DNA from 4 places in the Variovorax sp. VaC1 genome. Region 2 is predicted to be linked to each of the others. Evidence: predicted binding sites of a transcription regulator. Region 2 holds the regulator's gene; each other region holds the start of a gene.
The links. Region 2 encodes sigma-54, which starts transcription at its own class of promoters, with help from an activator protein. Its sites were predicted from a motif close to TGGCANGNAANCTGCTTT; they were not measured.
Positions count from the first base shown of each region.

Region 1 (5,497 bases), on a different contig from region 2:
CTGACCCTTCGCTTTCTTGACGCATGAGACGCTGGCGCATCCACCCCACCACCGACGCCGCGCTGGCCGCTGCCGTGGTCGGCGATGTGCTGGCCGGCATCGGCACGCCGCACCTGGCCACGAGCTACCTGGCGGCCATGCACCGCGTGATGGCCGCAACGTTCTGCACCGTGTTCGTGGTCGACGCCACCGGCCGCATCGAGGCGGTGTCGGCCGCCAGCAGCTACGGCAGCACGGCCGAGCGCACCACCGAGCGCTACGTGGCGCAGCGCTTCGACCTGCTCGACCCCAACATGATCTGGCTGGCGGCCCGCAAGCTGCCCCGGCGCGCGCAGCTGTGGCTGGGCCACCAGCGCGCCGACGAGGTGGCCGACCCGGCCTACCGCGCCGCCTGCTATGGCGACGTCGGCATCCGCGAACGTGCCTCGGTGCTGCTGCTCACGCCCACCGGCCAGCGCGTGGCGGTGAGCTTCTACCGCAGCCTGGCGCAGCCCGAGTTCGGCGAGAGCGACTTCACGCTGATCGAGGCGCACGCCACGCTGCTGGCCGACGCCACGATGGCCCACGGCCGCAGCGCGGTCGTCGCGCGGGAAGCGAAAGCGCCGGCCCTGGCCTCGCGCCTTTTGACGCTGAGCCTGCGCGAACGCGAAGTCATCGGCCACCTGATGGCCGGCAAGACGGCGAAAGAAGCGGCGCGCGAGATCGGCGTCGAGCTGACCACCGTGCGCACCCACCAGTACCGCGCGTTCAGGCGGCTCGGCATACGCACGCAGAAAGAGCTGCTGCGCGGCGCCCAGCCGGGCTGAAACGCCGGGCTCAGTCTTCGGCGGCTTCCTCCGCCTCGGCGGCCGGCTTGACCAGCGACACGGGCGCCTCTTTCGGGCGGCCGCCGGTGGACACGATCTCCTGGTCGATTGCACCGAACAGCGAGCGGCCGTCCAGGCCCTTCATCTCGATGCGGATGGTGTCGCCGAACTTCATGAAGTCGGTGTAGGGCTGGCCGGTCTGGATGGTCTCGATGCAGCGCTTTTCGGCAATGCACGAGTAGCCCTTGGGCCAGTCCATCTGGCCGTCTTTCTTCTCGACGCCCTTGTTGCTCACGGTACCGCTGCCGACGATGCTGCCGGCGCGCACGTTGCGCGTCTTGGCGATGTGGGCGATGAGCTGGCCGAAGTGGAAGGTCATTTCGGGGCCGGCGTCGCACAGGCCGACCTTGCGGCCGTTCCAGCTGCTTTGCAGCGCCAGGTGCACGCGGCCGTCCTGCCAGGCCTCGCCGATCTCGTCGAGCGTGACGGCCACGGGGCTGAAGGCGGTGGCGGGCTTGCTCTGGAAGAAGCCGAAGCCCTTGGCCAGCTCGGCCGGGATCAGGTTGCGCAGGCTCACGTCGTTGGCCAGCATCACGAGGCGGATGCCGTCCAGCGCCTGGTCGGGCGTGGCGCCCATCTTCACGTCGCCGGTGATGACGGCGATCTCGGCCTCGAAGTCGATGCCCATGGCTTCGCTGGGCACGATCACGTCGTCGGTCGGGCCGAGGAAGTCGTCGCTGCCGCCCTGGTACATCAGCGGGTCGGTGTAGAAGCTCTCGGGCACTTCGGCGTTGCGCGCCTTGCGCACCAGCTCGACGTGGTTGATGTAGGCCGATCCATCGGCCCACTGGTAGGCGCGCGGCAGCGGGGCCATGCACAGCGAAGGGTCGAAGGGGAAGGCGTGGCGCGCGCGGCCGGTGTTGACGGCGTCGTACAGGTCCTGCAGCTGCGGGCTCATGAAGCCCCAGTCGTCCAGCACCTGCTGCATGCGGCTCGCGATGCCGGTGGCGTAGTGGGCGAGCGTGAGGTCGCGCGAGACAACGACGAGCTGGCCGTCGCGCGAGCCGTCCTTCAGGGTGGCGAGTTTCATGATGCGGAGCGTGAAGCGGTGCGTGGCGCGGAAGCGGCGCGAAGGCAGATCGCGATGCCGCTCCCACTTAAACTGGTTGAACGGGCGGCAGTGTACCGAGATGGTCTTCGTGAACCTCGGCACCCGGCCCCCACTCCACACACTGATGTCGACGCTCGTCGCCCCCACTTCGCTGCCTCCTGGCCTGCCTGGTCGTCCGTCCTGGCGGGTGCTGGCCGGGCTGACGCTGGCGGTGGCGCTGGTCCACGTGCTGGTGCTCGGGCTGGCGCCGACGACGGCCATGGGTCCGGAGCCGTCGCCGCTGGCGAACAAGTTCATCACCCGCACCATCGTGATTGCGCCGCCGGCCTCGGACAAGCCCGCGGCGCCGGCCGCCACCGCGCCGGTCGAAGCCAAGCCGCCGGCGGCAGTGAAGCCGAGGCGGCCCCGCGCGCCGTCGGTGCCCCGGCCGAAGCCGGTGCCGCCGCCCGAGGCGACCACGTCGGAACCGGACATTCCGACGACTCCGCCCCCGGAAACGCCCGACCTGACTGCACAAGCCGCTACCGATTCAGGAGCAAAACCGCCGGAAGCCGCCGCCAGCGCCCCCGCTGGTGCAGCAGCAGCGGCTGCGGGCGGCACCGGGGACAGTCCCCCGGGCGCCACGGCCGGTGCCGCCAACCCTGCGTCCGGCAACATCGTCGGCACCCAGTCGCTGCGCATACCGGGTTCGGTCACGCTCGATTTCACGGCCACCGGGCAGGACGGCGCCTCGCCGATGCAAGGCGTGTTCGGCGAGTTGGTCTGGCTGCAGGACGGCAGCCGCTACGACGCGCGGCTGACGCTCAAGCTGCTGTTCAGCACCATCCGTAGCCAGCACAGCACCGGCCGGATCGGCCCCTCGGGCATCGAGCCGGAGCGCTACTCCGAGAGCCGCAAGGCCGAGGTGGCCTCGCATTTCGTGCGCGACCAGGGGCAGGTGATCTTCAGCAACAACGCGCCCCCCGTGCCGCTGCTGGCGGGCGCGCAAGACCGGCTCAGCGTGATGATGCAGCTGGGCGGCCTGCTGGCCGGCGACCCGGGCCGCTACCCGGCGGGCAGCAAGATTTCGGTCCAGACGGTGGGGCCGCGCGATGCCGGCGTGTGGGTCTTCGTGGTCGGCGAAGAAGAAAAGCTCAGCCTGCCGGCCGGCGAATACACGGCCCGCAAGCTCACCCGCAGCCCCCGGCAGGAATTCGACAGCAAGCTGGAGCTTTGGCTGGCCCCGGGGTACGGCTACCTGCCGGTGCGGATCAAGCAGACCGAGCCCAACGGCAACTTCGCTGACGCCCAATTGCGCAAATCCCTACCCGAAGGGCTGGCGAATTGAGGCAAAAAGCTCATAAACCAGTTCCCGGAAGAGGCCTTACGACAACTGTTCTTGAAACTGGCGCGTTGATTGCTATCTAACCCTCATGAACGCCATCGACATCCTCACAGGGCCCGCCATGAACATGCTTTACGACTCGGAGTCCTTCGTCGTCGTGCACGTGCAGCCAAATGAAGGCGACGAGCCCGCGAAGCCCAATGTGCCGGCCTTGGAGCGCCACGGCTTCGAGATCGTGGACAAGCGCTCGGGCAAAGAGGTCTACCTCGACGGCTCCTGGGCCGAACTGTTCCAGCAGCAGATCGCCGCCTGGCAGCTCAACACGCCCACGCAGGAAGAAGTCGAGGACACGCTCGAAGGCTATGCCGAGCTGGCCCACACGCCGGTGCTGGTGCACTGAGCCGGCCCCGGCCGCTCGATCAGGCAAGCAGCAAAGCGCCCCACGGGGCGCTTTTTCTTTGGGCGCCGGAAAACGCCAGGGCACGGACACCGAAAAGCGCGATTGGATGGCACGACGAGCAGGCGCCGAGGGCATAGGATGGCGCGATGCCTTTCCTTCGACACTGGCCCGCGCGGGCCTCCCGACTCCTGTTCCCGATGCTTGCCGCCACCGCCTTCACGGGTTGCGCGGCGCTTTCCAGCGGCTCGACCGCGACACCCACACCCGGCGCCGATGCACCCGTCGCGCGCCGCATCGCCGCCCTGCTGCCGGCCGACGCCCTCCTGCTGGGCGAGCAGCACGATGCCCCAGAGCACCATGCGATGGAACGCGAAGCCGTGCAGGCGCTGGCCGAGCGCGGCCAGCTCGCCGCGCTGGCGCTGGAGATGGCCGAGGAAGGTCGCGGCACCGCCCACGTGGCCGCCAGCGCGAGCGAGGCCCAGGTGCAGGCCGCCCTCGACTGGAACGACAAGGCCTGGCCCTGGGCCAGCTACGGCCCCGCCGTGATGGCCGCCGTGCGCGCCGGCGTGCCCGTGATCGGCGCCAACCTGCAGCGCGCGCACATGAAGGACGCGATGGCCGACGTGTCGCTCGATGCGCAACTCAGCCGCGAGGCCTACGCCGCCCAGCAGAGCGCCGTGCGCGAGGGCCACTGCAAGATGCTCCCCGAATCGCAGATCGTCCCGATGACGCGCATCCAGGTCGGCCGCGACCGCGCGATGGCGCAGGCCATCGTCAAGGCCCGGCAGCCGGGCAAGACGGTGCTGCTGATCGCCGGTGCCGGCCACGTGGTGCGCACGCTCGGCGTGCCGCAGCACCTGCCGGACGACGTCAAGACCGTCACGGTGCGCATGCTGGCCGCGCCTTCCCTTGCCAACGTGGTGGCGGGCGAATACGACAGCATCTGGCAGACGCCGCCGCTGCCTGAAAAAGACTACTGCGCCGAGCTCAAGCGGCCGAATCGACCGAGCTGAGCTGGCGCAGCAGAGAAGCAAGCAGACAGGAACACAAGAAAAAAACAAGCCGGCTGCGGGCCCACGCCCGGCAGCCGGCCCTTGCGCTTTCTTTCCTCAGCGGCTGGCGATCGACGAGACCGCCGAGTTGCCCGTCGCCGACGCGGTGATCTGGTTGCCCGTCGTGCGCAGCGTGCTGTTGCCCACGCCACCCGACACACCCACGCCGAAGGTCACGTTGGTCACGCTCGCGGTGACCGCGCCGGTGTTGACCTGGTAGTTGCCGACCGCCGCGCTCGGCGCACCGGTGTTCAGCGCCGTCTGGGTCACGCGGTTGGTCGCGCTGTTGCCGTAGGCCTGCGCGGCCAGCGTGTTGCCCGTCACCCCGACCGTGCTGCCGGTGGTGCCCGGCAGGCTGGTCGCGTTCAGCGCCACCTGGTAGCTCGTGCCGACGCTCGAAGCCGTCACCGCGCCCGCGTTGTTCTGGCTGTTCAGGATGGCGGCGCTGGCCCCCGCGTTGAGCGCCAGCGGCGATGCGACCAGGCTGGCCGAGCCGGTGGCGGCGGCCGGGCCGTAGCCACTGCCGGCGCTCGACGTCAGCACGTTGGTGGCCGCATTGCCGCGTGCCAGCGCGGAGGTGGTGTTGCCGTCCAGGCTCACGCTGCTGCCGTTGAGCGGCGCCGCGCCCGACAGCCCCACGGTCGCGACCGTGCTGGCCGTTGCCGTCACGCCGGCCGTGCTGCCCTGCGTGTTGACGATGCCCACGCTGGCGCCCTGCACCGCATCGCTGGCCACCGACGCCGTGTTGGTGGCGCGGTTGGCCGCAGCCTCGGCCACGGTGCTGTTGCCCGAGATCGTGAGCGC
Region 1 is NZ_JBIGLT010000009.1:263,824-269,320, reverse strand. Features, by position in the region: gene ACGLHS_RS31060 (LuxR C-terminal-related transcriptional regulator) at 24-806, shown strand; gene ACGLHS_RS31055 (fumarylacetoacetate hydrolase family protein) at 817-1,896, opposite strand; gene ACGLHS_RS31050 (DUF3108 domain-containing protein) at 2,042-3,244, shown strand; gene ACGLHS_RS31045 (DUF3567 domain-containing protein) at 3,363-3,641, shown strand; gene ACGLHS_RS31040 (ChaN family lipoprotein) at 3,839-4,654, shown strand; gene ACGLHS_RS31035 (beta strand repeat-containing protein) at 4,751-5,497, opposite strand, start outside.
Region 1: ACGLHS_RS31045 (DUF3567 domain-containing protein) is a predicted target of sigma-54. The motif match lies at 3,303-3,320, and genes of this name have one in related genera.

Region 2 (5,497 bases):
CGTGCCGAAGGAAGTGGCCTTCCGCCGCATTCCGGTGCCTTTCGTGGGCAACGACGTCGAGGCCAAGCAGCGCCTGTACTACGCGCTCGAAGCCATGGGCAAGGTCGACGAATACCAGCCGAAGGTATTCAATGCGATCCACGCACAGCGCCAGAACGTGAACGGCGACGCCAACATCATTGCCTGGGCAGCGGCCAACGGCCTCGACGGCGCCAAGTTCAAGGAAGTCTTCACCTCGTTCGGCGTGGCCAGCAAGGCCAAGCGCGCCTCGCAGATGACCGACGCCTACAAGGTGGCCGGCGTGCCGGCGATGGCCGTGGCCGGCCGCTGGTATGTGGATGGCGAAACCGCCGGCAACATGACCAAGGTGCTGCAGGTCGTCAACTACCTGATCGGCGAAGCAAAGAAGGGCTGAGCCTTACTCACCTCGGGCTGCGCGCACTTTGCGGCGCAGCGCCGAGCCCCTCGAAGGGGCAACACCTGCGGTCCGGCGAGCCGGTTCCGCGGTGTTCCTGGAGACGATCCAGGAAGGAAAGTCAAGCCCGCTTCGGCGGGCTTTTTCATCTGAGCGTGCGGGGCTGACGCAATCAGCCGCATACAATGCCGAGCAAGTTTCGTGCCTCTATGACATTGCACTCTTACCCCACCACCCCCTTCCTTCTCCGTCGCATCGGCCGCCTGGCCCTCGGCGCGCTGTTGCTGGCCGGCCTCGCCTCGGGCGTGCAGGCCGAGACCGCCGACCGCTCCAAGCCGATGAACATCGAGTCCGACTCGATGCGCTACGACGACCTGAAGCAGACGAGCGTGTTCACCGGCAACGTGCTGGTAACAAAGGGCACCATCATCATCCGCGGTGCGCGTCTCGATGTGCGCCAGGACCCGGAGGGTTACCAGTACGGCGTGGTCACGGCAGCCCCGGGCAAGCGTGCTTATTACAAGCAGAAGCGCAATGCGCCCGACGAGTGGATCGAGGGCGAGTCCGAAGTCATCGAGTACGACAGCCGCGCCGACAACGTCAAGTTCATCCGCAATGCCGAGATGCGCCGCCTGCTCGGCTCGACGCCGAACGACGAGAGCCACGGCGCCCTGATCGTCTACGACCAGAGCAACGACACCTACACGGTCAACGGTTCCACCGTGCCGCCGAACACGGCGGTCAACGCGTCGTCCCCGACCGGCCGCGTCAAGACCATCCTCACCCCCAAGGCCGCCCCGGCGCCCGCGGCCGGCGCCTCCGCCCCGGCCGGCGCGAAACCCGCGGCTCCGGCGCCCACCCCGGCACCGGGCAAGGGCCTGCGTTCGACCACCACGCTCGGTGGCGAGGGAGAAACCCGCAAGTGATCGAAACCGCTGGAACACAGGACGCCAACGGCACGCCGGGCAGCCGCTTGGTCGCGCGCGGCCTGAAGAAGACCTACGGCAGCCGCACGGTGGTCAAGGACGTCTCGCTCGACGTGCAGAAGGGCGAAGTCGTCGGACTGCTGGGGCCGAACGGTGCCGGCAAGACCACCTCGTTTTACATGATCGTGGGCCTGGTGCGTGCCGACGCCGGCGACATCACGATCGACGGCGAGCCGATCGCCCACATGCCGATCCACCGCCGCGCCCGCATGGGCCTGAGCTACCTGCCGCAGGAGGCCTCGATCTTCCGCAAGCTCACGGTCGAGGAAAACGTGCGCGCCGTGCTGGAGCTTCAGAGCGAGCCCGACGAAAACGGCAAGCTCGTGTCGCTGTCGAAGGCGCACATCGAAGAGCGCCTGTCCGAACTGCTGGCCGACCTGCGGGTCGACCACCTGCGCGATTCGCCGGCGCTTGCGCTGTCGGGCGGCGAGCGCCGTCGCGTCGAGATCGCGCGCGCGCTGGCGACCCAGCCGCGCTTCATCCTGCTGGACGAGCCCTTCGCCGGTATCGACCCGATCGCGGTCATCGAGATCCAGCGGATCATCAGCTTCCTGAAGGAACGCGGCATCGGCGTGCTCATCACCGACCACAACGTGCGTGAAACGCTGGGCATCTGCGATCACGCGTTCATCATCAGCGACGGGCATGTGCTGGCACAAGGCACACCCTCGGAGATCGTCGACAACGCCGAAGTACGCAGGGTGTACCTGGGCGAACACTTCCGGATGTGATCGTGCGGCGAGGGTCAAGGATGAACGTGGCCGTCATCCGAGCGGAGCTCCTGCGCGGAGGGTGTCGCGCACGGCCGCCCGAAGCGGCTTGCCCGCTACCGGCAGGGGAGTGGCATGGCGCAAAGCGCGCAGCCTGGGGGGGAGCCGTTTCCTCATGAAGCAAGGGCTGTCCCTTCGCGTCTCGCAGCATCTCGCGCTCACCCCCCAGTTGCAGCAGTCGATCCGGCTGCTGCAGCTCTCCACGCTCGAACTGAGCCAGGAGGTGGAGCAGATGCTCGACGAGAACCCGTTCCTCGAACGCACCGCGGAAGAAGCGGCGCGCGAGGAATTCGGGCTCGACGCCGTCGACACGCCGGTCCCGCGCGATGAAGCGGGCGAGGCCGGCGAAGGCGACTTCTCCTCCGCGCCCAGCGCCAGCGCAACGACCGCGTCCACCGACACCGCCTCGGCAGCCGACACCGACGGCCCCGCCGCCGAGATCGCCGAGCGCGAGCCCGACTGGGAGGGCGACGGCACTGTCGACATGGCACCGGACGACAGCGAGTGGGGCAGCGACGCACCCGCGCGCCAGAACAACCTGGGCGACGACGAACGCGCCGACGCCACCGAGCTCGCGCGCAGCCAGGAGTCGCTGCAGTCGTTCCTGCACCGCCAGGCCCTGAGCCTGCGCCTGGGCGAGAACGACAGCGCCGCGCTGCGCTTTTTGATCGAATCGCTCAACGACGACGGCTACCTCGAAGACTCGCTGCCGGCCCTGGCTTCGGGCCTGGCGGGCGACGACAACGACCAGTTCGACGACCTCGTGCACCACTTCCAGGTGGCGCTCGGCCTGCTGCAGAGCCTGGAGCCCGTGGGCGTGGGCGCGCGCGACCTGGGCGAGTGCCTGTGCATCCAGCTGCGCGCGCTGGCCGCCGAAGACGCGGGCGAAGACGAAGAACTGGCGCAGGTCTACAAGATCGCCGTTGCCATCTGCAAGCAGCCGATGGAGCTGCTCGCGCGGCGCGACTTCAAGCGTCTGGCCACGCTCACCCGCAGCAGCGAAGAGCTGGTGCGCTCGGCGCTGCAGGTCATTGCGCGGCTCGAACCCAAGCCGGGGCGCCGCTTCGTCGACGTCGAGCGCAACATCGTCATTCCCGACGTGATCGTCACCAAGACCGGGCGCGGCACCAACGTCAAGTTCCGCGTCATGCTGAACCCCGAGGTCATGCCGCGCCTGCGGGTGCACGACATCTACGCCGGCGCGCTGAAGTCGCACAAGGGCGAAGGCAGCCAGGCGCTGTCGCAGCGGCTGCAGGAGGCGCGCTGGTTCATCAAGAACATCCAGCAGCGCTTCGACACCATCCTTCGCGTGAGCAACGCCATCGTCGAGCGGCAGAAGAGCTACTTCGTGCACGGCGAGCTGGCCATGCGGCCGCTGGTGCTGCGCGAGATCGCCGACGAGCTGGGCCTGCACGAATCGACCATCTCGCGCGTGACTACCGCCAAGTACATGGCCACGCCGTTCGGCACGGTCGAGCTCAAGTACTTCTTCGGCTCGGCGCTCGGCACCGAGACCGGCGGCAATGCGTCGAGCACCGCGGTGCGCGCGCTCATCAAGCAGTTCGTGAGTTCCGAGAGCATCAAGAAGCCACTGTCGGACAGCCAGATCTCCGAGATGCTGAAAGAGCAGGGCATCGAATGCGCGCGGCGCACGGTGGCCAAGTACCGCGAGGCGCTGCGCATCGCGCCCGCGAACCTGCGCAAGGCTTTGTAGAAAGCCGCCGATGGCTCGTCGCCTGCTGTCGCGTTGTGGGCACTGGGTTTTCGCCATGGCGGCCGTGCTCCTGTTTGCTGGCTGCGCCACCTTGCCCGACGAGGCCCCGCGCCCGCCCACCAAGGCCATGGCCGTCTCGGCCGACACCGCGCTCGGCAAGATCGCGCTGGCGTCGCAGCCCGACCCCGACCTGAGCGGCTTTCGCCTGATGCCCGGCGGCGACTTCGCCTTCGACACGCGCATCCAGCTCGCGCGCCGCGCCCAGCGCTCGCTCGACGTGCAGTACTACCAGATCGAGAACGACGAGACCGGCCGCTACCTGCTGCGCACCCTGCGCGATGCGGCCCAGCGCGGCGTGCGCGTGCGCCTGCTGATGGACGATCTCTACACCTCGGGCGAAGACGAACTGCTGCTCGGCCTGGCCGCCACGCCCAACGTGGAGCTGCGCCTGTTCAACCCGTTCCCGGCCGGGCGCGGCAGCCTGCTCAAGCGCTTTACCGCCTCGCTGTTCGACTTCGAGCGGGTCAACCGCCGCATGCACAACAAGCTGTTCATTGCCGACGGCGCGATGGCGGTGGCGGGGGGGCGCAACATCGGCAACCAGTACTTCACGCGCACTTCGGGCGAGAACTTTCTCGACCTCGACACCTTCGTCACCGGTGCGCTGATTCCGCGCCTTGGCGTGCTCTTCGACCAGTACTGGAACAGCGTCTATGTGCGGCCGATCCAGTCGGTGGTGACCAGCGGGCTGTCGCGCGAAGAACTGCAGAAGCGCTTCGACGCCGCCACTGGCCCCGACACCACGCCGCCGCCGCCCAAGCCCGCGCCCAACGACGTGCTCGGCTACAGCCCGATGGTCGAAGACCTCGACGCCGGCAAGCTGGGCCTGATCTGGACCACCGCCGAGGCCTACGCCGACTCGCCCGACCGCGTGATCGGCAAGACCGCGTCGTACGGCGGCGTGCCGCTGCTGGACGTCGACAGCGTGCGCTACAACGTGGTCGAGCAGATGCGCCGCGCGCGCTCCGAGGTGACCATCGTCTCGCCCTACCTGATCCCCGGCGCCACGGGGCTGGAGGTGATGCGCGAGATCCGGGGGCGCAACGTGAAGATCAGCGTCGTCACCAATTCGCTGGCTGCAACCGACGAGCCGCTGGTCCACACCGCCTACCGGCGCTACCGGCCGGACATGCTCCGGCTGGGCGCCGATCTTTATGAACTGAGTTCGACGCGCACGCGGCGCAGCGTGCGGCTGGGGCTGTTCGGCACCTCGGTCGGGCGGCTGCATGCCAAGTCGGCGGTGATCGACCAGCGCATCCTGTTCGTCGGCTCGATGAATTTCGACCCGCGCTCCGAGTCGCACAACACCGAGATCGGGCTGTTCATCCGCAGCCCCGAAATGGCGCAACAGACGCTCAAGCTGATCGATGTGCTCAAGCAGCAGGGCGCCTACCGGCTGCGCTTTGCCGAAGGCAGCGATGGCTCGCGCATCGAGTGGGTCAGCGAAGAGGCCGGCAAGACCACCGTGCTGCACGAGGAGCCCGATTCGGGCTTCTGGGACCGCACGATGCTCGAACTGCTGGCGCCGCTCACGCCCGAGAGCCTGCTTTAG
Region 2 is NZ_JBIGLT010000007.1:48,231-53,727, reverse strand. Features, by position in the region: gene ACGLHS_RS25815 (thiol:disulfide interchange protein DsbA/DsbL) at 1-415, shown strand, start outside; gene lptA (lipopolysaccharide transport periplasmic protein LptA) at 625-1,341, shown strand; gene lptB (LPS export ABC transporter ATP-binding protein) at 1,338-2,132, shown strand; gene rpoN (RNA polymerase factor sigma-54) at 2,287-3,885, shown strand; gene ACGLHS_RS25795 (phospholipase D family protein) at 3,896-5,497, shown strand.

Region 3 (5,497 bases), on a different contig from region 2:
TCCATCGACAGCGCGCGTGCAATGCCCACGCGCTGCTTCATGCCGCCGGAGATTTCGCCGGGGCGCTTCTGCGCGGCGGGTGTGAGGCCGACCAGTGCGAGCGCGGCATCGGTGCGTTCGCGCAGCTGGGCCTTGGTTTCCGAGGCCGCGAACACGCGCTCGACCGCGAGGTACACGTTCTCGAAGCAGGTCAGCCAGGGCAGCAACGAATGGTTCTGGAACACCACCGCGCGCTCGGGGCCGGGGCCCTTGATCTCGCGGTTGGCGCACAGCAGCACGCCTTCGGTGGGCGTGGTGAGCCCGGCGATCAGGTTCAGCAGCGTCGACTTGCCGCAGCCCGAGTGGCCGATCAGCGTGATGAACTCGCCCTTGGCCACGTTCAGGTGAATGTCGCGCAGCGCGAGGAAGCGGCCCTTGGGTGTCTTGAAGGCCTGTTCGACGCCGTGGATCTCGATGTACTTCGAGTCATCATTCATGACTTCACCTCTTCGAACGTGAACGCGGTGGCCAGCTTGATGAGCGCGAACTCCAGCACCAGCCCGACGATGCCGATCACGAAGATCGCGATGATGATGTTGGCGACGTTGAGGTTGTTCCACTCGTCCCACACCCAGAAGCCGATGCCGACGCCGCCGGTCAGCATCTCGGCCGCCACGATCACCAGCCATGCGGTGCCGACCGCGAGCCGCACGCCGGTCAGCATGTAGGGCAGCACGGCGGGAAAGAGGATCTTGGTGAGGATCTTCCATTCGCTCAGGTTCAGCACCTTCGCCACGTTCATATAGTCGCTGGGCACGCGCTGCACGCCCACGGCGGTGTTGATGACCATCGGCCAGATCGAGCAGATGAAGATGGTCCAGATGGCGGCCGGGTTGGCGCCCTTGAACACCAGCAGGCCGATGGGCAGCCAGGCCAGCGGCGACACCGGGCGCAGCAGGCTGATCAGCGGATTGAACATGCGCGAGAGAAACTCGAAGCGCCCGATGGCAAAGCCCGCCGGAATGCCCACCAGCGCCGCCAGGCCGAAGCCCAGCGCCACGCGCTGCAGCGACGACAGCACGTTCCAGCCCACGCCCTGGTCGTTCGGGCCCTTGCTGTAGAACGGATCGCTGAACACCGTGAGCGCCTGTTGCCAGGTGGCATACGGCGTGGGAAAGCCGGTGGTGCTGTTCATGGCCACCAGTTCCCAGATCAGCACCAGCAGGCCGAAGCCGGCGAGCGGCGGCAGCACGCGCATCCAGAAGGCACGCAGGTCGATCGGCGCGCGTTGCTTCTGCTCCCTCTCCTTCTTTGGGAGAGGGTTGGGGTGGGGGGCAACCTCGGCGCGGGGCACACCCTCGCTCCTGCCCTCTCCCGTACGCTGAAGAGGGGGCGCAAGGGACGTATCCAGGGGCGAATGAAAGACGGCACTGACCATGTTGTTCTCCCTATGCATGAAGCTTGAACGAATCGGCGTATTTCTTCGGGTCCTTGCCGTCCCACACCGAGCCGTCGAACAGCTTGCTGGTGCGCATCGCGTCCTTGGGCACCGGCGTCTGCGTGGCGGCGGCGGCCTGCTTGTAGATGTCGATGCGGTTGATCTCGGTGGCCACCTTCAGGTAGTCGGGGTGGTCCTTCAGCAGGCCCCAGCGCTTGTGCTGCGTGAGGAACCACATGCCGTCCGACAGGTACGGGAAGTTCACGGCGCCGCCGTTGTAGAACTTCATGTGGTTGGGGTCGTCCCAGCTCTTGCCCAGGCCGTTGGTGTAGCGGCCCAGGATGCGCTGGTTGATGGCATCGACGCTGGTGTTGACGTAGCTCTTGTCGGCGATGGTCTCGGCCATCTTGTTCTTGTTCTGCAGGCCGGCGTCGATCCACTTGCCGGCCTCGAGGATGGCGGCGGTCACGGCGCGCGCGGTGTTGGGGTACTTCTTCGTGAAGTCGGCGGTGCAGCCGAGCACCTTCTCGGGATGGTCCTTCCAGATGTCCTGCGTGGTGATGGCCGTGATGCCGATGCCGTCCATGATGGCGCGCTGGCCCCAGGGCTCGCCGACGCAATAGCCGTCCATGTTGCCCACGCGCATGTTGGCCACCATCTGCGGCGGCGGCACGGTGATGTTCTTCACGTCCTTGAACGGGTCGATGCCGGCCGAGGCGAGCCAGTAGTAGAGCCACATGGCGTGCGTGCCGGTGGGGAAGGTCTGGGCGAAGGTGTATTCGCGCTTCTCGCTGGCGATGAGCTTGGCGAGCGAGGCGGCATCGACCGCGCCCTTGTCGGCCAGCTTCTTCGACAGCGTGATGGCCTGGCCGTTGTTGTTGAGGGTCATGAGCACGGCCATGTCCTTCTTCGGGCCGCTCAGGCCCAGGTGCATGCCGTAGACCAGGCCGTAGAGCACGTGGGCCATGTCGAGGTCGCCGTTGGCCAGCTTGTCGCGCACGCCGGCCCAGCTCGCTTCCTTGCTGGGGACGATCTTCACGCCGTACTTCTTGTCGATGCCCAGCACCGAGGCCATGACCACGCTGGCGCAGTCGGTCAGCGGGATGAAGCCGATCTTCACTTCTTCCTTTTCGGGCTTGTCCGAGCCCTGGGCCCAGACGGCGGCGCGCAGCGCGGGGTCGATGCCCACGGCGCCGATGGCGGCGGCTTGCAGGACGCGGCGTCGGCTGAGGCGGGTTTTGAGCAGGTCGGTCATGGGGCGGGCTCCGGTTGAAGGCGGGACAGATGACAAAGAAAAAGCAAAGCGAAAAACAAGAAAGGCGTCCTCACCGCGCGGGGCTGCTCGAAAACGAGCCCCGCGGATAAGGACGCCTTTGTCCGGTTCGGTGGGTGACACCCGCCATTGGGTGCCGCCTGCCTGGAGACCTGGTGGTCTATGGCTTCAGTGTTGCAAGCTGTGTGCCAAGCTGACGGATGCCTGATTTGCTATGAAAAGGGTAGCTGGCGGTGCAAGGCCGTTGCGGGCGGCATGGGCCTGAGGCCTCTTGAGACGTGAGATGCACGCTTGTTGTGCACTGCACCAACTCGAACCGTCTTCGGCCTTCAGCGCGGGGGCGGTGTGTCGAGCGGCAGGTAGTCGGCCATCGCCAGCACCGACTCGGCCACATCGACGAGGCGACGGTTCTGGTTCATCGCGGTCTGGCGCAGCATCTTGTGTGCCTCTTCTTCGCTCAGGCGTCGGTGCGCCATCAGCAGGCCCTTGGCGCGCTCGACGATCTTGCGTTCGTTGAGCGAGGCACGCACGGTTTCGAGTTCGTCGCCCATGGCTTGCAGCCGGTGCGACTGCTCCTGGACCATGTCGAGCACCGAGCGTTCCAGGTGGCGGCCGAACTGGGCGGGCGCGGCGGCCTGCGCGTCGGCGTCGTCGAAGAACATGGCGCTGTTGTCGGCCTGTGGTGCCAGGGTGCCGAGCACTTCCTGGTACTTCTGCAGCTCGCTGCGCGCCTGCGCGGTCTTGTGGCCGCACAGCGCGCGCAGGTCGGCGGCCAGGCGGTCTTCGACGGTCTTCATGGCGTCGATGCGGCGGGTGCAGCAGTCGAACCACGTCTGGCTCAACTGGGTGCCGGCGATGCCCGCGGGCGCAGCCGGCGCGGACGTGGCGCCCATGCGGCGCATGCGTTCCAGCTCGGCCAGCGTGGCGTCGGACTGGCTCTCGCGCCAGAGCACCAGCAGTGCCGCGTCCGAGAAATCGGTGAAGACCTGGAAGCAGCGCTCCTGCGATTCGATCAGGTGCAGCCATTGCAGGCGCTGTGCTTCGTCGCTGCGGCCTTCCGCCAGTGCGGCGGCGCCGAATGCGCGCTCCTGGCCCGCGAACTCCTTGCCCTGCATGAAATTGAACATGGCCACCAGCAGGCGGGAGATTTCGGGGTCGGTCGCGCCATCGGCCGCTTCGAACACCACCGACAGCAGGCCCGCGATGAGCTTCGCGAAGGCGGCGGTGGCTTGCGCCGGCTTCAGTTCGAGCGCACCGATGCGGCGGCGCAATGCGGGCAGCGCGTCCAGCCCCGGCAACACCCAGGCGATGCGGCTGAAGAGGCGGGCACCGTTGCCGGGGCCGGCGCGGTGCCGGGCCTCGGTTTCGAGCTGGTCGAAACCGGCGCGCACTTCCTGTTCGAGCGACAGGCATTCGGCGATCTGCGGATCGCGCTGGTCGGCGAGGCGGCCGCCGCGCGAAGCCAGGAATACGTTCGACATGCCGCGTTCGCGCTGCAGTGCATGGACCAACCGGCCGATCACACCGACCAGGTCGCTGGTGCGGGCGAGCTGGTCCAGCTCGTCGATTTCGCAGCGGCGGGCGGCGATCAGAAAGTTCAGTCCGGATTTCATGGTGAGGCAGCGCGCGAAGGGCAGGGGGCACAGCGTCACTGCAACATCCGTGCCTCGGGGCGCCGCTTGTCCCTTGGCGGGCGTGCCCGGCAGGCGCCACCTACACTCGGCGCCATGCTTTTGTTGGGAATCGAATCATCCTGCGATGAAACCGGCGTGGCGCTGGTCGAGTCGCACGGCAACGCGCTGCCGCTGCTGCGTTCGCACGCGCTGCACAGCCAGATCGCCATGCACCAGGCCTACGGCGGCGTGGTGCCCGAGCTGGCCAGCCGCGATCACATCCGCCGCGTGCTGCCATTGACCGAGGCCGTCATGGCCGAGGCGGGCCGTTCGCTGGGCGAGATCGACGTGGTGGCCTACACGCGCGGCCCGGGCCTCGCGGGCGCGCTGCTCGTGGGCGCGGGCGTGGCCTGCGCGCTGGGCGTGGCGCTGGGCAAGCCGGTGCTGGGCGTGCATCACCTCGAAGGGCACCTGCTGTCGCCGTTCCTGAGCGCCGATCCGCCGGAGTTTCCGTTCGTCGCGCTGCTGGTCTCGGGTGGTCATACGCAACTGATGCGGGTCGATGGCGTGGGGCGCTACGAACTGCTCGGCGAAACCATCGACGACGCGGCCGGCGAGGCCTTCGACAAGAGCGCCAAGCTCATGGGCCTGCCGTATCCGGGCGGCCCCTGGCTCGCGAAGCTGGCCGAAGGCGGCAGCGCCACTGCCTTCAAGCTGCCGCGGCCGCTGCTGCACAGTGGCGATCTCGATTTTTCTTTTGCGGGCCTGAAGACGGCCGTGCTCACGCAGGCGAAGAAGCTGGGCGATCAGCTCGAAGCGAACAAGGCCGACCTGGCGGCGTCCACGCAGGCGGCCATCGTCGAGGTGCTGTTGAAGAAATCGCTCGCCGCGCTCGACCAGACGGGGCTCAAGCGGCTCGTCGTGGCCGGTGGCGTGGGGGCGAACAAGAACCTGCGCGAACAGCTGAATGCCGCGTGTGCCAAGCGCAAGGTGCGCGTGCACTACCCCGAGCTGCACCTGTGCACCGACAACGGCGCCATGATCGCCATGGCCGCTGCCATGCGGCTGCAATCGGGCCTGTCGCAGGCCAGCGAGCGCTATGCCTTCGACGTCAGGCCGCGATGGCCGATGGCATCGCTGACGGCCGAGGCGTCGCTACCGGAAAGCGCGTAACCGACTGGTTGCGTATGCGGC
Region 3 is NZ_JBIGLT010000006.1:56,621-62,117, reverse strand. Features, by position in the region: gene ACGLHS_RS23235 (ABC transporter ATP-binding protein) at 1-476, opposite strand, end outside; gene ntrB (nitrate ABC transporter permease) at 473-1,417, opposite strand; gene ACGLHS_RS23225 (CmpA/NrtA family ABC transporter substrate-binding protein) at 1,428-2,672, opposite strand; gene ACGLHS_RS23220 (nitrate- and nitrite sensing domain-containing protein) at 3,020-4,303, opposite strand; gene tsaD (tRNA (adenosine(37)-N6)-threonylcarbamoyltransferase complex transferase subunit TsaD) at 4,418-5,476, shown strand; gene ACGLHS_RS23210 (alpha/beta hydrolase-fold protein) at 5,415-5,497, opposite strand, start outside.
Region 3: ACGLHS_RS23225 (CmpA/NrtA family ABC transporter substrate-binding protein) is a predicted target of sigma-54. The motif match lies at 2,864-2,881, and genes of this name have one in related genera.

Region 4 (5,497 bases), on a different contig from region 2:
GACTACGGAACTCCTGGCGCGCCAGCAGGTGGCGGTGCTCGGCTTCGACGTCATGTTCCTCGAGGCCGACCGAAGCGCCGGCCTCGACAGGCTGCGCCAGATCGCCGCCGGGCCGCTGCGCAACATGCCGGGCCTTGCTTCCGAGATCGAGCGCCTCGCGCCCACGCTGGACCACGACGCCACCTTTGCCGAGGCCCTGCACGGCCAGCGGGTTGCGCTCGGCTACTACTTCACGCGAACAACGAGCCCCAGTGCCAAGGGGCAGCTGCCCGCTGCACCGCTCCTGTCTCCCGACGCCTTTCCCGCGGGCGAGGTCTACGGCACGAGCTGGAACGGCTTCGGCGCCAGCCTGCCGGAATTGGCAAAGGCCGCGCCTGCCGCAGGCTTCCTGAACACGCTGGTCGGCGTCGATGGCGACGGCGTCATTCGCAGCGTGCCGCTGATCGCGCGCTACGAAGGCGGGCAGGCGCAGCCCGGCTATTACGAGTCGCTGGCGCTTGCGGTCTACCGGTTGGCGAACGGCTCGCCGCCGGTGCGCCCGGCCTTCGCATCTGGTGGAGGGGCGTTGCGGCTCGAATCGCTGCGGCTCGGCCCCCTGCGCATTCCGGTCGATCAGTCGGCCAGCATGCAGGTGCCATTTCGCGGACCGGGCGGTGCGGGCGCGGGGTCGTTCCGTTATGTCGCGGCCGCGGACGTGCTCGAAGGCCGCCTCGCGCCGGGCGAGCTGAAAGACAAGATCGTGCTCGTGGGCGCCACGGCACCCGGCCTGCAGGACCTGCGCGCCACGCCTGTGGGCGCGGCGTTTCCGGGGGTCGAGGTGCACGCCAACATCGTGTCGGGCCTGCTCGACCACCGCCTGCTCGCGGTGCCCGACTACGCGCCCGGCTACGAGGTGCTGACCATCCTGGTCGCGGGCCTCGTGCTGGCGTTCGGGCTGTCGCTGCTGTCGGCATCGCGCGCCGTGTTGCTCGCGGCAGGCACGGGCGCCGCGCTGATCGGCATCAACGTCTGGCTCTATGTGGGCGAGAGCCTCGTGCTGCCGCTGGCCTCGGCGCTCGCCACGACGGCGCTCGCCTTCGTGCTCAACATGAGCTGGGGCTATTTCGTCGAGTCGCGCGCGCGGCGCGGTCTGGTTCGGCTCTTCGGCACCTACGTGCCGCCGCAACTCGTCAACGAAATGCTCGTGCACCCCGACCGCTACAGCATGCGCGCCGAGAGCAAGCCGATGACCGTGATGTTCTGCGATATGCGCGACTTCACCCGCCTGTCGGAGCAGATGGCACCGGCCGAGCTGCAAGCTTTTCTGAATACCGTTTTCAGCCGGCTCACCGACGTGATCAGTGCGCACCGCGGCACCGTCGACAAATACATGGGCGATTGCGTCATGGCCTTCTGGGGCGCACCGATCGACACGCCCGATCACGCGGCGCTTGCCGTGCGTGCGGCGCTCGACATGGCCGATGCCTTGCGCGACATCAACAGCATGCACCGCGCCAGCGGGCGGCCGGAGATCAGCGTGGGCATCGGCATCAACAGCGGCGTGATGAGCGTCGGCGACATGGGCTCGACCGCACGCCGCAGCTATACCGTCGTCGGTGATGCGGTGAACCTCGCGTCGCGCCTCGAGGGTCTGAGCGGGCACTACGGCGTCGAGATCGTGACCAGCGGCGCGACCCGCGAGTCGGCGCCCGACTTCATCTGGCAGGAACTCGACAGCGTGCGCGTCAAGGGAAAAGCGCAGATCGTTTCTGTTTTTACGCCTCTGGGCATACGCACGGCTGGTGCGGTGCAGCAGACGCAACAGCAGCTCGAACACTGGGCCGGCGTGCTCGCGGCCTACCGCCGGCAGGACTGGGCGGTGGGCCGAAACTTGCTGGCTCCCCTGCTCGCTGCCGATGCCAAAAAAGTCCTTTACCAGCTCTACGCCCAGCGATTAGCCTCGATGGCGTTGCGCCCGCAAGACCCGAACTGGGACGGCGCAACCCGGTTCGAAACCAAATGACGACAGACACATACAAGGGGTCTCTCACAATGCAGGTTCGTGTGCTGGGTTGCTCGGGCGCCATCGCCAAAGACTGCCGCACCACCTCGTTTCTGGTCGACACGGATCTGCTCGTGGATGCGGGCACCGGTGTCGGAGACCTCACGCTCGACGAAATGGCCAGCATCGACGACGTCGTGCTGACCCACAGCCATCTCGACCACATCGCCGCGCTGCCCTTGATGCTCGATGCCGTGGGGAGCCGCCGCACGCAGCCGCTCCGTGTGCATGCGCTGCGCGCCACCATCGAAGCGCTGCGCGCGCACGTGTTCAACAACGTCATCTGGCCCGACTTCGAGAGCATTCCGAGCCCTGAAGCGCCCTTCGTGAGCTTTCACGACATTGCCGTGGGGCAGATGCTGCAGCTGGGCAGCAGTGCGCCCAAGCTCATCGAAGTGCTGCCGGCCGTGCACACCGTGCCGGCCTGCGGTTTCGCGGTGCGAAGGGCTTCAGGCGGGGCGCATTGGGTCTTCAGCGGCGACACCGAGCGCAACGCGCCGTTCTGGGATCGCGTCAATGCAATCGAGGTGGCTATGCTCGTGATCGAGACCGCCTTCAGCAGCCGCGAGCAGGCACTGGCCGAGCGCAGCCTGCACCTGTCGCCCGCGGTGCTGGCGGACGAGCTGACGCACATCGATCCGGGGAAGCAATACCCGATCTACATCACCCATACCAAGCCGGCGGAAACCGACGAAATCATGAGCCAGATCGGCGCGCTGGCCGACCATCAGGTGGCGGGTTTGGCGCAGCGGGATATACGCTGGCTGAAGGCGGATGGGATTCTGACTTTTTGACGGCTCGCGATGCGATGGCATGACAAATTTGTCACTGCTTGTAGCATCTTGACGCAAATTGTGTCACTTGGTGTAACGCCAAGGTGGACAAAGGTGACGGGTTTGGGCGGTGTTGGCCCCAGGGAGTGGGTGGCACGGATGCTGCGGAAGGTACTGCGCTCCGGGCTGGTTCCCGGGCTCTACAAACCAACCTGGAGTTAATGAATGAACCGTCGTTCTATCGCACGCAATGTGCAAAAGGGTTTCACCCTTATCGAATTGATGATCGTTGTGGCGATCATTGGTATTTTGGCTGCTGTGGCTCTGCCGGCGTATCAAGACTACACGGCGAAGGCTCAGTTGACCGAAGCAACGACGCTTGCCGACGGTGTGAAGAAGAACATCGAATTGAGCTTCCCGCAGGACAACACCTGTCCCGACAACTCTGGCGGTGTGGTTGGTGATATCGGCCAAGACACCAGCATTGCTGGCAAGTACGTCCTCAAGACGACCGCAGGTGGAGCTGCAACTGCAACTGGCGGCTGCACCGTTGTCGTGACCTTCAATGCCACTGGAGTCAACCCGAAACTTGTCAGCAAGACTGTTACCTACAAGCTGCTCTATGCCGTCAATTCGTCTAAGTGGACCTGCGAATCCACTGTCGACGTCTCGATTCGTCCCAAGACTTGTGGTGCTGCTGGCTCCCCGATCTAAATCGCGTCTTCAGCGAACTATTGAGGCCGCCTTTGCAGAGGCTGTGTAAATAGTCTGCCTGTCGCCAAGTTCGAGATGCCCCGTGATAGCGGGGCATTTTTCATTTGGGCGCGCGAAGGACTGCGCGAAGGGCTTCAACCCCGAAGTGCCTGCAGCATCCAGGTTGTGCCTTTCATGTTGAAAGCCCGTTTCAAGTTGTAGACCATCACTGCCAGGCTGAGCTCCGCGCGTGCTCCGCTCATGTAGCAATCGAGCGTTGCTTAGGATCAGATGCTTGATGCTGCGAAGGGGGCCCACGCCGCTTGACACCTGAGTGCCAAGGCTGCGCGGCCAGCCTGCTTGCATTGGCCTGCAACACCTCTTTGGAAATTAAGGGGCAGAATTCTGATTTAAGCTTGTCCATCGGTTTTTCATCCTGGATGTTTTTCATCGAAGGTAACACATGGCCTGAAATGAATTCGTGCTTCAGGTAAGGCAGCGAGCAAACCATGCTGTTTGCGCTCTCGTTTGCTTTTTCTTTCTCTGCTGGCTTTTTGTGACAACTTCAGTTGTCTTGGCCGTGCAGGGCTGCGTACATGAACACCCCTTATGGCAGCCTCTCAATTAGAGACAACGCGAAGGTGAAGATTGCTCGCGAGCGAGTATCGGGACTGCGAGTGCCGCCTTGACCTGCCTCGTTTCCGTGTGCATCACGTCATGCAGCCAAGTGGATGCTCTCCTATGCTCATGCGCAAGGAAGCCGTTGGCCGTATGCAGGGCTGTGCGACCGGCCCCGCGCAAGGAACCTCCCCGAAAACAAGCTGGCGCAGTTGAATTCGCGGCTGCGGTGCAGCCATGGCGACAGCAATAGGTGGCGAGAAGCATCGGAAGCACGTGCTCTAGATCGCGGCCGATCTGCCGCGGGAAGCCGAGATGCTGTCTCATGAGCGTGCGTGCGAGCAGGGCTTGAAGCTGCGCGGGCGGCAATGGGGATCGCCCGTGTCGATGAAGTCCGTTCATCGCAGATTCACAGGAACGACCGAGCAATCTGAAAATGCCCAATGAGTCTCATCATTGGGCGTCTATCGCCAACGCCGTTTCCTTTATGGGACCTGTGGCAAGGCTGGGGCACTCAGTTCGTGATGACTTCCCGCCACATGATGCGTGTCGGCGTGGTCGAAGACGGCACCGCCACGTCATAGGCCTTGGTCTTTCCATCAGACGTACGCACAAGGATCTTCACCGCCCCATTCGGCAATCCTTCAGGCTGCACACGGCTCGCCAGCACCTTGCCTATGACGCGACTGCTCAGGTTCGGTATGGCCCCGCCGTTGGCGTAATTCAGGAAGTAAAGATTCGAGCTTCCTCCTGGCGAGCAAGGATCGCTTGACGGTATGTTGGTCGTGAAGGCGAGTACACCTTGGAACAGCACGGGGCTCGTGTAAGCACGTTCACCTGCTGGAGTTGTCGCAAAGTCCAACACCCAGCCCTTCTTGGCCGTGAGATCCAGCGGATTGCTGGTCACATTGATGTTTGGATCCGCCAACGTGGCCGTCTGTCGGACAAGCTGCGTGCGCAACGGCGTGATTGTCGGGGTGGCAGACTTGTCATCCAGAAGGCCGTAGAACGACTGCGCCTGCGTTGCATTGGTGTTGGCGCCCGTGGTGCCTGGAATGTCAGTGGTGCCGAGGTATTGACCGGTGCCGACGAAGACCATGCGCTTGTTCTTCACCACACCCAATTCGGGTGCTCCCGTGACGGGTTGGGGATTGCCGCTGCTGTCTACCAGCGTCGCCAACTGCTTGACATTCCAGTTGGTGCTCGACGCATCCGATAGGTCGAAACGCCAGACATTGCCAAGCAGGTCCCCGCCGTACACATAGTCCGCCGTATCGTCGACGCCGGGGTTCGTGAGGAAGGCGCTGATCTTTGCCAGCCCGCTGGGAGCCGCGCTCGTGCCAACGCCGGTGCTCAAGTCTTTGATCAACTT
Region 4 is NZ_JBIGLT010000005.1:237,532-243,028, reverse strand. Features, by position in the region: gene ACGLHS_RS21080 (CHASE2 domain-containing protein) at 1-2,002, shown strand, start outside; gene ACGLHS_RS21075 (3',5'-cyclic-nucleotide phosphodiesterase) at 2,032-2,835, shown strand; gene ACGLHS_RS21070 (pilin) at 3,040-3,528, shown strand; gene ACGLHS_RS21065 (hypothetical protein) at 3,767-4,018, opposite strand; gene ACGLHS_RS21060 (pilus assembly protein) at 4,640-5,497, opposite strand, start outside.
Region 4: ACGLHS_RS21070 (pilin) is a predicted target of sigma-54. The motif match lies at 2,966-2,983, and genes of this name have one in related genera.